2 regions of the Paenibacillus sp. FSL R7-0204 genome follow, and region 1 is predicted to be linked to the other one. Evidence: a T-box and tRNA genes for the amino acid it is inferred to sense, from the RefSeq annotation. Region 1 holds a T-box; the other holds one or more tRNA genes.
What was found. A T-box is a leader RNA that pairs with one kind of tRNA and senses whether it is charged. The one in region 1 lies ahead of MKX42_RS07825 (arginine--tRNA ligase), so its partner is inferred to be a tRNA-Arg.

Region 1 (5,814 bases):
GACAGCCTGGCGATTGCGCCTGAGCAGATGGAGCCCTTCATGGAAACAGTCATTCCCGGGCTGAAGAAGCTGGGCAGAGTGAGCATTGCCGAGGCCATAGCGGACCGGATCGTCCAGACCCGGCTTCACGCCAGACTCTACCTGGACCGGGTGAGGGACCGGCTGCTGGCCGGGCTTGAATTCCAGTATGGCGGGATTGTCATCAATCCGCTGGAGGAGAAGGCGCATGAGCGGAGCAGCGAGGTCATTCTAATGCGGGACGGGGAAGCAGAGCGGCGGATTCTGGACCTGATGGCCCATGAGTCCTTCTCGCGCACGGAGAGCGGATATATCATGCGTGACGAGGATGGGGAATTCGACTTCCTGCATCATACCATCCCGCTGCTGGAGCCGCTGCTTCAGGTCTATGCGACCACTGCGGTCAAGGATCGGGTGCTTACGGAGCATGCAGCGCCCAAGGTCAGCCTGAGCTGGAACGAGAAGACTGACTGGCTGGACTTCAAGTTCGCCATGGAGGGCATCACGGAGAAGGACATTACCCAGGTCCTTAAGTCGCTCCAGGAAAAGCGTAAATATCACCGGCTCAAGGACGGAGCCTTGCTCCCGCTGGATACCTCAGAGTTCCAGGAGATTATCGCGCTGATGAACGAGCTGGGCGTCCGCAGCGTGGATATCCGGAGTACCGAGTTCTCCCTGCCGCTGGTCCGCGCCCTCCATCTCCATGCAGGCACCGTCCAGGGGCAGACCATCCAGACCGGACGCTCCTTCAGGCGGCTGCTGGCCAACATGGAGAGTCCCGAAAATCTGGACTTCCCAGTGCCGGAGAGTCTGGCTCCCGTGCTGCGGGATTACCAGCAGTACGGCTTCCAGTGGATGAGGACGCTGGCCCATTACCGCTTCGGCGGGATTCTGGCGGACGATATGGGCCTTGGCAAAACACTGCAGAGCATCACCTTCCTGCTCTCGATGCGGGAAGACATCCGGCAGAGCGGCGTGCCTGCGCTTATTGTGGCGCCGGCCTCCCTGCTCTATAACTGGCTTAACGAGCTGAAGCGCTTTGCCCCGGAACTTCAGGCGGTCATTGCCGACGGCACCGCCGGTGAACGCAGCCGGGCCCTGCGGAACACGGCCGGGCATGATGTCATCATCACCTCGTACCCGCTGCTGCGCAGAGATGTGGACGAGTATGCCAAGCGGTCATTCCACACGCTCATTCTGGATGAAGCGCAGATGATTAAGAATCATGAGACCCAGACCGCGCAGGCGGTCAGATTGCTTCAGGCCCGCTACCGCTTTGCGCTGACCGGTACACCGGTGGAGAATGCACTGGAGGACCTGTGGTCGATCTTCAGTGTCGTTTTCCCTGGACTGTTCCCCGGAAAGAAGGCGTTCCATGACCTTCCCCGGGAGACGGTCGCCAGGCGCTCCCGCCCCTTCCTGCTGCGCCGCCTGAAGAGCGATGTGCTGAAGGAGCTGCCGGACAAAATCGAGTCCCTCCAGGCCTCCGAGCTGCTGCCCGAGCAGAAAAGGCTCTATGTCGCCTACCTGGCCAGATTGCGCAAAGAAGCGCTTAAGCATCTGGACAGCGACAGCTTCGGTAACGGCCGGCTCAAGGTGCTGGCCGGACTGACCCGGCTTCGCCAGCTGTGCTGCCATCCTGCCCTGTTCGTAGATGGATATACCGGAGGCTCCGGCAAATTCGAGCAGCTCCTGGAGATTATCGATGAGTGCCGCAGCTCCGGCAAGCGGATGCTGATCTTCTCCCAGTTCACGCAGATGCTCGGTATGATCGGGCGCGAGCTGGCGCTGCTCGGGATTCCGCATTTCTATCTGGACGGACAGACCCCGGCCTCCCAGCGGGTTGAGCTGTGCAGCCGCTTCAATGAAGGCGAGCGCGAGCTGTTCCTGATCTCGCTGAAGGCGGGCGGCACCGGCCTCAACCTGACCGGGGCCGATACGGTCATTCTCTACGATCTGTGGTGGAATCCTGCCGTCGAGCAGCAGGCCGCCGACCGCGCCCACCGGATCGGGCAGAAAAAGATCGTCCAGGTCATCCGCCTGGTAGCCCAGGGTACCGTGGAGGATAAGATGTACGAGCTGCAGCAGAAGAAGAAAAACCTGATTGACGAGGTAATCCAGCCGGGGCAGGAGGCGTTATCGAGCCTGAGCGAGCAGGACATCCGCGAGATTCTCTCCATCTGAGGCGCCTGCGATATTGCCAGCCCCAGGCCTGGGATGGATTGTTCAGACTTTCTGCTGTTCTGCTGCATTTTGTACACTAGAATAAGGCCATATTGGCTGAAAAATCGAATCTGCTGCACTTTGTACACTAGATTTTTACGTATCTGCTGTTTTGGAGCAGAAATCCAAAAATCAAATGTATGAAATGCAGTAGAATGGTTTTTTGCGCCCAAAAGTACAGTTTCTATTGCACAGAATACAATTACCAGGAAACTGCGTGCGTTGAAGACGGGACAAGGACCTGAAGCGGAACCCGATTTGGACGCATCCGGCAAGTCCGGTATAAGGTAAGGGAAGGCACTGGATGCCTGCCGAGGCTTGCGATCTGGTATAGTCCGCTCTGCTCTATTCACAGTATAAACAGGGACCTTCTGAGCTAGTAGCTCTGCAAGGTCCCTGTTTCATTTTACAACCGGGGAGTCTGGAATAATACCTACCCCTCTATACGTCTGAGCTTAATTTCTCATGCGTCACTACACGGTGTGCATTCACCAGCTGGCCGGTTGATGTCTTGCCCCACACGGATATTCCAATCTCATCTTCATCCACTTCTCCAGTGATGAACACAAATTCATAGGCATTCAGATCGGCAAAATAATCCCGGGTTACCACCTGATTCGGAGCAACATCAATCACCTCACTGACATACAGCGTTCTGGTAGCGCCCAGCACGTACCCCTGAATACTAATAGAGGCGCTGCCTGGGGCACTCCGCTTGACAATTCTTACCGTCACCGTCTGCGTAGGTCTGACTCCCGAAACGGCATTGTTCTCTATCGGTCCTGTTGACAAAATCTCCATCCTGTCTCGTCCTCCCTTGAAGTTCTAGTGTCAAAGTACGATATATTCATATTCGGATTTTCCTGTAACGGTGTGGACACAGGCCTGAGCCTAATCACCAATGACCGCAGGCACGCATATCCTTGAATAAGGAAAGAACGCCCATAAGCTGAGCTTTCTGCATACGAACGCCGAACGGAAGAAGGGACTCCCATGCCCCCTCCAGGAAAAGGAAAGAAGCCCGCCGCCAAAAAAACACCGTCCAGCTCCAAAACCCAGACACCTAAGGGGCTTGAATTCGCCGTAGCTGCACTTCTATTGACCGGCAAGCTGAAAGTAGACTCTATCCAGATGTACACGGACGCGTCGATGTTCGTCAGTCTGGTGGGCAAATATAAAACCTTAAGTGAGCTAAGCAGTGACAATGTCGATAAGCTGGTCAGCTTCCTCGATGACAACAGCAGCCTGACGCTGAACGAGATCATGACCGCTTTGAAAAAGAAAGCCGAGAACATCTGAACACATCCGGAATTGAGAGTGAGGGACGGGGCTATGGACAGTTTTGACGGAGAAGGATTTGCCGGCGGGCTCCTGCTGGTCATTGTAATTATGCTGCTGATTTATGGTTCAACGGACATCAAGAATCTGACAGGGGCGCCTAGTGACGTGTGATTCTCAACGGTTGGGCTTCTGCTGCATGGTAATCCGCTCTTGCTTTCTCCCAGAAATTCGCTATACTGATACAAATCCATATTCAATCGATGACCGGGAGAGTAATGGTCTTATATCTAGTCCCCAGCGAGCCGGGAAAGTGGAAGCCGGTACAGATTAGAACCATGAAGCGCACCCGTGAGATGGACTTCTGAACCTTGTAGTAGGAAGCCCCGGCCGAGGACCGTTAACCTGTAAGGTGGCTGAACCGTAAGGCTTTAGCAACGAGAGTGGTACCGCGAGCGCACAAGCCTCGTCTCTTAGGAGATGAAGGCTTTTTTGTCGTTATTTTAATCAGGAGGTTGTTATTCATGCCAATGTTAAGTGAGCTCATTCAAGAAAGCCTGAAGCAGTCTGTTCACACCACCGCGTTAATCCTGGGCGTGCCCGCCATCGCTGAAGTCAATGTTGCCCTGGAGCAGCCGGCGAGTGCCGACCACGGGGATTATTCCAGCAATATCGCCATGCAGCTCGCCCGCCCCTTGCGCAAAGCTCCACTGGTTATCGCCGGGCTAATCGTCGCTGAGCTCCAAGCTTCGGGCTCTGTTCAGGGACTGGTGCTGAGAACCGAGGTCGCCGGTCCGGGGTTCATTAATATGTATCTGGATTGGCAGGCCTGGGCACGGGCGAAGGGGAATTTCACGTTGCCTCAGCATGCAGGAGGGTCGAAGGTGATTGTAGAGCATACCTCCGTCAATCCGAATAAAAGTATGCACATTGGACATCTAAGAAACTCATGTATCGGGGACGCGCTGGTGAGGGTACTGCGGGCGACCGGCCATGCCGTTGAGGTGCACAACTATGTGGATGATCTCGGTAATCAGCTGGCAGATACTGTAGCCGGTCTGCTGAATGTTCCGCTGGCGGGAGAGCATGTAAGGTTCGGAGACTACTGCTGGGACATCTATGCCGAGATTAACAAAACGTACGCGCAGCAGCCGGAGATGGTACAGAAACGGACCGAGATTCTTCATGCCCTGGAGGAAGGCCACGGCAACACCGCCTGGATTGGCAACCTCGTCGCCGGGCAGATCGTGAAAGAGCATGTGGAGGAGATGCGTGGATTCGGCATTGACTACGATCTGCTGGTGTGGGAGAGCAGCATTCTGAAGGAGGGCTTCTGGGCCTCGGCGTTCGAGCAGCTGTCACAGACGGAGATCTTCGTGCAGGAGACCGAAGGCAAGCTGGCAGGCTGCTGGATTCTGAAGCAACCCGCTGAAGATGCCGCACCGGACACGCAGGAGGAGCATCAGAAGGATAAGGTGCTGGTGCGCTCGAACGGAATTCTGACCTATACTGCCAAGGACATCGCCTATCATCTGTGGAAGTTCGGTCTGCTGGAGAAGGATTTCAGCTACAGCGAATTTCAGAGCGGGCTGTGGACGACCGGCTTGAGCGGACAGGCTCTGCCTTTTGGACGGGCGGACCAGGTCGTGAACGTCATCGATTACCGGCAGGAATATCCGCAGCTGATGGTCAAGCAGGCACTCAAGGCACTGGGATTCGGTGCGCAGGCAGACGCGCTGCATCATGTCAGCTATGGCGTGGTCTCGCTGAGTCCCGCTTCTGCGGCCGGTCTGGGCATTGATACCTCCAGCGGCAAAAGCTCCTACGCCATGTCCGGGCGCCAGGGAATCGGCATTAAGGTAACCGAGCTGGTCCGGCTCATGGAAGAAATGATTGAATCCACCCGTTCGGACAAAAACGGCCTGTCCAGCCGGCTCATTGCCACCGCTGCCATCCGTTACTACCTGCTGCGCTTCAATCTGGGCACCGAGATTGTGTTCGACTTCAAGCAGGCGATGGAAATCTCCGGCAACACCGGCGTCTACCTGATGTACGCCTACGCCCGGGCGCAGCGCGTGCTTAGTAAGGCTGCCGCGGCGGGTGGCGGGAACGGCGTTGGCGGGTCCGGCGCTGGGGGGTCCGGCATTGGTGAGTCTGGCGTTGGCGAGAGCGGCGTTGGTGGGGTGCCGCTCTTCCCGGCGCAGCTCGAAGCAGCTGAACTTGCCCTGCTCAGACAGCTCGGCTTGTGGCAAGATACACTCTATACAGCAAGCCGGGAGCTTACGCCGAATACGA
Region 2 (5,814 bases), 5.2 Mb from region 1:
ATCTCCGCATTCGGGCCATACTGCAGAATCCACTTGATGAACTCCTTCTCATTATTAACCGTGACTTCGAACAGCAACGTTCCATCGCCTTCTTCGCTCATCCGCGGCTGTACGAACAGCTCCTCTTCCTTAATGTAACGCGCCACCTCCGGATCGAACCGTACCTTGAAAGTGACATTCCGGGTACCCCGGTTGATCGACCAGGTATTTTTCAGATATTTTTTAATATTGAAATTTCCCTTATCAAAAGTGGAAGCCGTCATCTCGACCTGCTCAAACCGGCTGATCCGGAACGTACGAATTGCGCCCTTCAGATGGCAATAGCCAATCAGATAAAAGCGCTGATCCCGCGGGATCAGATAATAAGGATCAATCTTCCGCGCTGTAGTGGCGTTGCGTGACTGCGAGTGGTATACCGTCCGGATGCTGCGCTGCTCCAGAATGGCTCCAATCAGCGGCTGCAGGAAGTTCCGGCTCTCCTTGCGGTAGGCCGGGGTACCCATTTGAATAATATCCGCGATATTCTCCAGCAGGCCATTCTGCCGCGATTTCTCCTTCAGATGAGTCCCCATCACCTTGTCATACGCAGAATGAAAACCCGGCGGAATTCTATCCGGATTCAGCACAGAAGGCAGCAGTGAGAATGCCAGCGACTCCTGCTCCGAGAAATCCAGCGGATATAAAAAGAATTTGCCCATGAACCGGTAGCCCGTACCTCTTCCTTCATTCGTAACCGGTGCAAAGTGGCTGATCACCTCAAGATCCCTGTAGATCGTTCTAATATTCACCTCGCACCTAAAAGCCAAGTCTGCTGCGGTAATCCCCGGGTTCGACTGAATGGCGTTAATGATTCTGAAAATCCGTATTACTTTGTCTGTCATAACAAATGCTCCTCAGTTTCCAAGTAAGTGTTGCCTATGATCCAATAGTCCAATAGTTATACTATATCAGTTCTATAGAAACATAACGCCCTCCCATACTATTGCAACATCCCGGCCCTTACAACAAAATCACCCTGGCGGGTGAATGATACTGGTGCCTCTATACCACTCTTACACGAAGCTCACTTTTCTCCATCAACCTGCCTTCTCTCCATCTCTCTGCCTTCTGGCGGCCATTTGACAGCTGCAGCCCTTAGCACCCTGGCTCATTGATACTCTGAATTCTATTGTGTTCGGTGTTTCGCACACGTTCTGAAGTGTTTCTTACTTTAATGGCGGTGCTTACACATCCTATATTTTTCAATAATAAGTATTTTCTCTCACCGACTGTTTGCATTGAGCCGCATTGTTGCACATCTTGCAAGATTTCTTAACAATGTTACGGGCTACACTATATTGTTGCATCATTTGCAGGAATTCCGGTGATTAGAGCAAATTAGCGCGGGCTTTGTTGCATTTCTTGCAGGATTTCAGCATCGGTCGCTTCTATTGGGCAGCATTGCTGCATTTCTTGCAGGATTTCTTAACAATGTTACGGGTTGCGAAGCATGGGCCAATACTTTATCGCAGCAGCATCGATTGTATTCGGATTTCCGCATACATTTCCAAATAGCAAAAAAAGTCCGCCTTCCCCATAGGGCTGACGGACTCATGCGATACAGATATAAGCGGGTGATGGGAATCGAACCCACGCTATCAGCTTGGAAGGCTGAAGTTCTACCATTGAACTACACCCGCATAGGTGAAATGAAGTATCGGGATGACACGATTTGAACATGCGACCCCCTGGTCCCAAACCAGGTGCTCTACCAAGCTGAGCTACATCCCGTTAATACAAAAGTTAAATCAGTGAAGTAATAATGGCGCGCCCTGAGAGATTCGAACTCCCGGCCTTTTGATTCGTAGTCAAACGCTCTATCCAGCTGAGCTAAGGGCGCAAAATCTATATGGAGCGGACGACGGGAATCGAACCCGCGACCCTCGCCTTGGCAAGGCGATGCTCTACCGCTGAGCCACGTCCGCAAAAACATGGTGCGCGTGAAGGGACTTGAACCCCCACGTCGTGAAACGCCAGATCCTAAGTCTGGTGCGTCTGCCATTCCGCCACACGCGCACACGTTACAAGAAAATGGTGAGCCATGAAGGACTCGAACCTTCGACACCCTGATTAAAAGTCAGGTGCTCTACCAACTGAGCTAATGGCTCTCATAAGAGAAACAATCGAAAATAGATGGCTGGGGATATAGGAATCGAACCTATGAATGACGGAGTCAAAGTCCGTTGCCTTACCGCTTGGCTAATCCCCAATATTATAATTAGCAAAATACTACGGAATCGGATGGATACTCTATACTTCGAGATATAGGATGCTCAATCCCTCATGTCTTAATACCAATTAAAATGGCGGAACCGACGGGATTCGAACCCGCGATCTCCTGCGTGACAGGCAGGCATGTTAGGCCAACTACACCACGGTTCCATGTTTGGCACTTTGGGGTCCCCGGAAAGTATTCGGAATATGCTACAGAGCATCTCTTCACTTTGTGGGGATAAATTGCGGGGGCAGGATTTGAACCTGCGGCCTTCGGGTTATGAGCCCGACGAGCTACCGGGCTGCTCCACCCCGCGTCATTGTACAAAATCTATTCGGTTAAGATAGATGGTGGAGGCTGAGGGGTTCGAACCCCCGACCCTCTGCTTGTAAGGCAGATGCTCTCCCAGCTGAGCTAAGCCTCCATATATGACTCGTATGGGATACTCTTCACTCCGTTACGAGATTGCGGAGCATTCCTTACGATGCCTATGCTTCAACGAACCCAGGGATTTCTCATCCCATCATTCAGAGAAGAAATTGGTGACTCGTATGGGATTCGAACCCATGTTACCTCCGTGAAAGGGAGGTGTCTTAACCCCTTGACCAACGAGCCATGCTGTGTAAAAACTTCAGTGAGAAGTAATGCTACGGAGAGAGAGGGATACTCTTCACTTCGTTACGAGATTGCGAAGCAGTGCTAACGAAGCCTATGCTCCAACGAACCACTGAGGGTTCTCATCCCTTTGCAGAGAAGTAATGCTACGGAGAGAGAGGGATTCGAACCCTCGAGACGCTTGTGGCGCCTACACGATTTCCAATCGTGCTCCTTCGGCCAAACTCGGACACCTCTCCATATGGCTCCCCGAACAGGACTCGAACCTGTGACAACTCGATTAACAGTCGAGTGCTCTACCAACTGAGCTATCAGGGAATATGTAATCAATTAGGGCAAAAAAAATACCACAGTGTGTGTGGATGGTCCGCTTGGCGGCGTCCTACTCTCCCAGGACCCTTCGGTCCAAGTACCATCGGCGCTGGAGGGCTTAACGGTCGTGTTCGGGATGGGTACGTGTGGAACCCCTCCGCTATCGCCACCAAACGGGCATTTACAGCGTAAATGCTTCAGGAATTTGATTCCTGAAAACTGAATCCGAAACGAATCTGCGTGTTAAAACTTTTGGATAAGCCCTCGACCGATTAGTATTGGTCAGCTCCATGCATTGCTGCACTTCCACCTCCAACCTATCTACCTCGTCGTCTTCAAGGGGTCTTACTAATTGGGAAATCTCATCTTGAGGGGGGCTTCACGCTTAGATGCTTTCAGCGCTTATCCCGTCCGTACGTAGCTACTCAGCCATGCTCCTGGCGGAACAACTGATGCACCAGCGGTACGTCCATCCCGGTCCTCTCGTACTAAGGACAGCTCCTCTCAAATTTCCTGCGCCCACGACAGATAGGGACCGAACTGTCTCACGACGTTCTGAACCCAGCTCGCGTACCGCTTTAATGGGCGAACAGCCCAACCCTTGGGACCTACTTCAGCCCCAGGATGCGATGAGCCGACATCGAGGTGCCAAACCTCCCCGTCGATGTGGACTCTTGGGGGAGATAAGCCTGTTATCCCCAGGGTAGCTTTTATCCGTTGAGCGATGGCCCTTCCATGCGGTACCACCGGATCACTAAGTCCGACTTTCGTCCCTGCTCGACTTGTAGGTCTCGCAGTCAAGCTCCCTTATGCCTTTGCACTCTGCGAATGATTTCCAACCATTCTGAGGGAACCTTTGAACGCCTCCGTTACTCTTTAGGAGGCGACCGCCCCAGTCAAACTGCCCGCCTGACACGGTCCCCGTACCCGATGAGGGCACTAGGTTAGAACCTAGATACGATCAGGGTGGTATCCCAACGGCGCCTCCGCAGAAGCTTGCGCTCCTGCCTCTACGGCTCCCACCTATCCTGTACAGATCGTACCCAAATTCAATATCAAGCTGCAGTAAAGCTCCATGGGGTCTTTCCGTCTTGTCGCGGGTAACCTGCATCTTCACAGGTATTAAAATTTCACCGGATCTCTCGTTGAGACAGCGCCCAAGTCGTTACGCCATTCGTGCGGGTCAGAATTTACCTGACAAGGAATTTCGCTACCTTAGGACCGTTATAGTTACGGCCGCCGTTTACTGGGGCTTCGGTTCACAGCTTCGGATTGCTCCTAACCGCTCCCCTTAACCTTCCAGCACCGGGCAGGCGTCAGCCCGTATACTTCGCCTTGCGGCTTCGCACAGACCTGTGTTTTTGCTAAACAGTCGCTTGGGCCTTTTCACTGCGGCCCCCTCGGGCTATTCACCCTACCGAGGCACCCCTTCTCCCGAAGTTACGGGGTCATTTTGCCGAGTTCCTTAACGAGAGTTCTTCCGCGCGCCTTAGAATTCTCTTCTCGCCTACCTGTGTCGGTTTGCGGTACGGGCACCTTCTCCTGACTAGAGGCTTTTCTTGGCAGTGTGAGATCATGACCTTCGCTACTATAATTTTCGCTCCCCATCACAGCCCAGCCTGTGCGGTGTGCGGATTTGCCTACACACCAGCCTCACTGCTTAGACGGACATCCATCAGTCCGCGTCACTACCCTCCTGCGTCACCCCATCGCTCATAGCGGATTACGGTGGTACAGTAATTTCAAACTGTTGTCCTTCGACTACGCCTTTCGGCCTCGCCTTAGGTCCCGACTTACCCTGAGCGGACGAGCCTTCCTCAGGAAACCTTGGGCTTTCGGCGGATCAGATTCTCACTGATCTTTTCGTTACTCATACCGGCATTCTCACTTGTGTAGTGTCCAGCGCTCCTTACGGTACACCTTCAACCCCTACACAACGCTCCCCTACCCCAGATGCAAAGCATCTAGCCATAGCTTCGGTGGTGTGTTTAGCCCCGTTACATTTTCGGCGCAGAGTCACTCGACCAGTGAGCTATTACGCACTCTTTCAATGGTGGCTGCTTCTAAGCCAACATCCTGGTTGTCTGTGCAACTCCACATCCTTTCCCACTTAACACACACTTGGGGACCTTAGCTGATGGTCTGGGCTGTTTCCCTTTTGACAATGGATCTTAGCACTCACTGTCTGACTCCCGGCAAGAAGTTAATGGCATTCGGAGTTTGACTGAGCTTGGTAACCCTTGCGGGCCCCGCACCCAATCAGTGCTCTACCTCCACCACTCCATTCACCGAGGCTAGCCCTAAAGCTATTTCGGGGAGAACCAGCTATCTCCGAGTTCGATTGGAATTTCTCCGCTACCCCCACCTCATCCCCGCATTTTTCAACATGCGTGGGTTCGGGCCTCCAGTGCGTGTTACCGCACCTTCACCCTGGACAGGGGTAGATCACACGGTTTCGGGTCTACGTCCACATACTTAGTCGCCCTATTCAGACTCGCTTTCGCTGCGGCTCCGGCTTCTCACCTTAACCTTGCATGTTAAACGTAACTCGCCGGTTCATTCTACAAAAGGCACGCCATCACCCATAAAGAGGGCTCTGACTTTTTGTAAGCACACGGTTTCAGGTTCTATTT

Region 2: it has a tRNA-Arg gene. The T-box ahead of MKX42_RS07825 (arginine--tRNA ligase) is inferred to sense a tRNA for this amino acid. The anticodon was not compared.

Annotation. Positions count from the first base shown of each region.
Region 1 is NZ_JBBOCA010000001.1:1,739,184-1,744,997, reverse strand. Features, by position in the region: gene MKX42_RS07840 (DEAD/DEAH box helicase) at 1-2,202, shown strand, start outside; gene MKX42_RS07835 (hypothetical protein) at 2,683-3,042, opposite strand; gene MKX42_RS07830 (hypothetical protein) at 3,235-3,540, shown strand; T-box leader at 3,774-3,996, shown strand; gene MKX42_RS07825 (arginine--tRNA ligase) at 4,050-5,814, shown strand, end outside.
Region 2 is NZ_JBBOCA010000001.1:6,896,038-6,901,851, forward strand. Features, by position in the region: gene MKX42_RS29765 (helix-turn-helix transcriptional regulator) at 1-881, opposite strand, end outside; tRNA gene MKX42_RS29770 (tRNA-Gly) at 1,609-1,679, opposite strand; tRNA gene MKX42_RS29775 (tRNA-Pro) at 1,697-1,770, opposite strand; tRNA gene MKX42_RS29780 (tRNA-Arg) at 1,803-1,879, opposite strand; tRNA gene MKX42_RS29785 (tRNA-Gly) at 1,890-1,964, opposite strand; tRNA gene MKX42_RS29790 (tRNA-Leu) at 1,972-2,055, opposite strand; tRNA gene MKX42_RS29795 (tRNA-Lys) at 2,072-2,147, opposite strand; tRNA gene MKX42_RS29800 (tRNA-Gln) at 2,174-2,248, opposite strand; tRNA gene MKX42_RS29805 (tRNA-Asp) at 2,344-2,421, opposite strand; tRNA gene MKX42_RS29810 (tRNA-Met) at 2,497-2,570, opposite strand; tRNA gene MKX42_RS29815 (tRNA-Val) at 2,603-2,678, opposite strand; tRNA gene MKX42_RS29820 (tRNA-Glu) at 2,795-2,869, opposite strand; tRNA gene MKX42_RS29825 (tRNA-Ser) at 3,019-3,108, opposite strand; tRNA gene MKX42_RS29830 (tRNA-Asn) at 3,112-3,187, opposite strand; rRNA gene rrf (5S ribosomal RNA) at 3,239-3,355, opposite strand; rRNA gene MKX42_RS29840 (23S ribosomal RNA) at 3,434-5,814, opposite strand, start outside.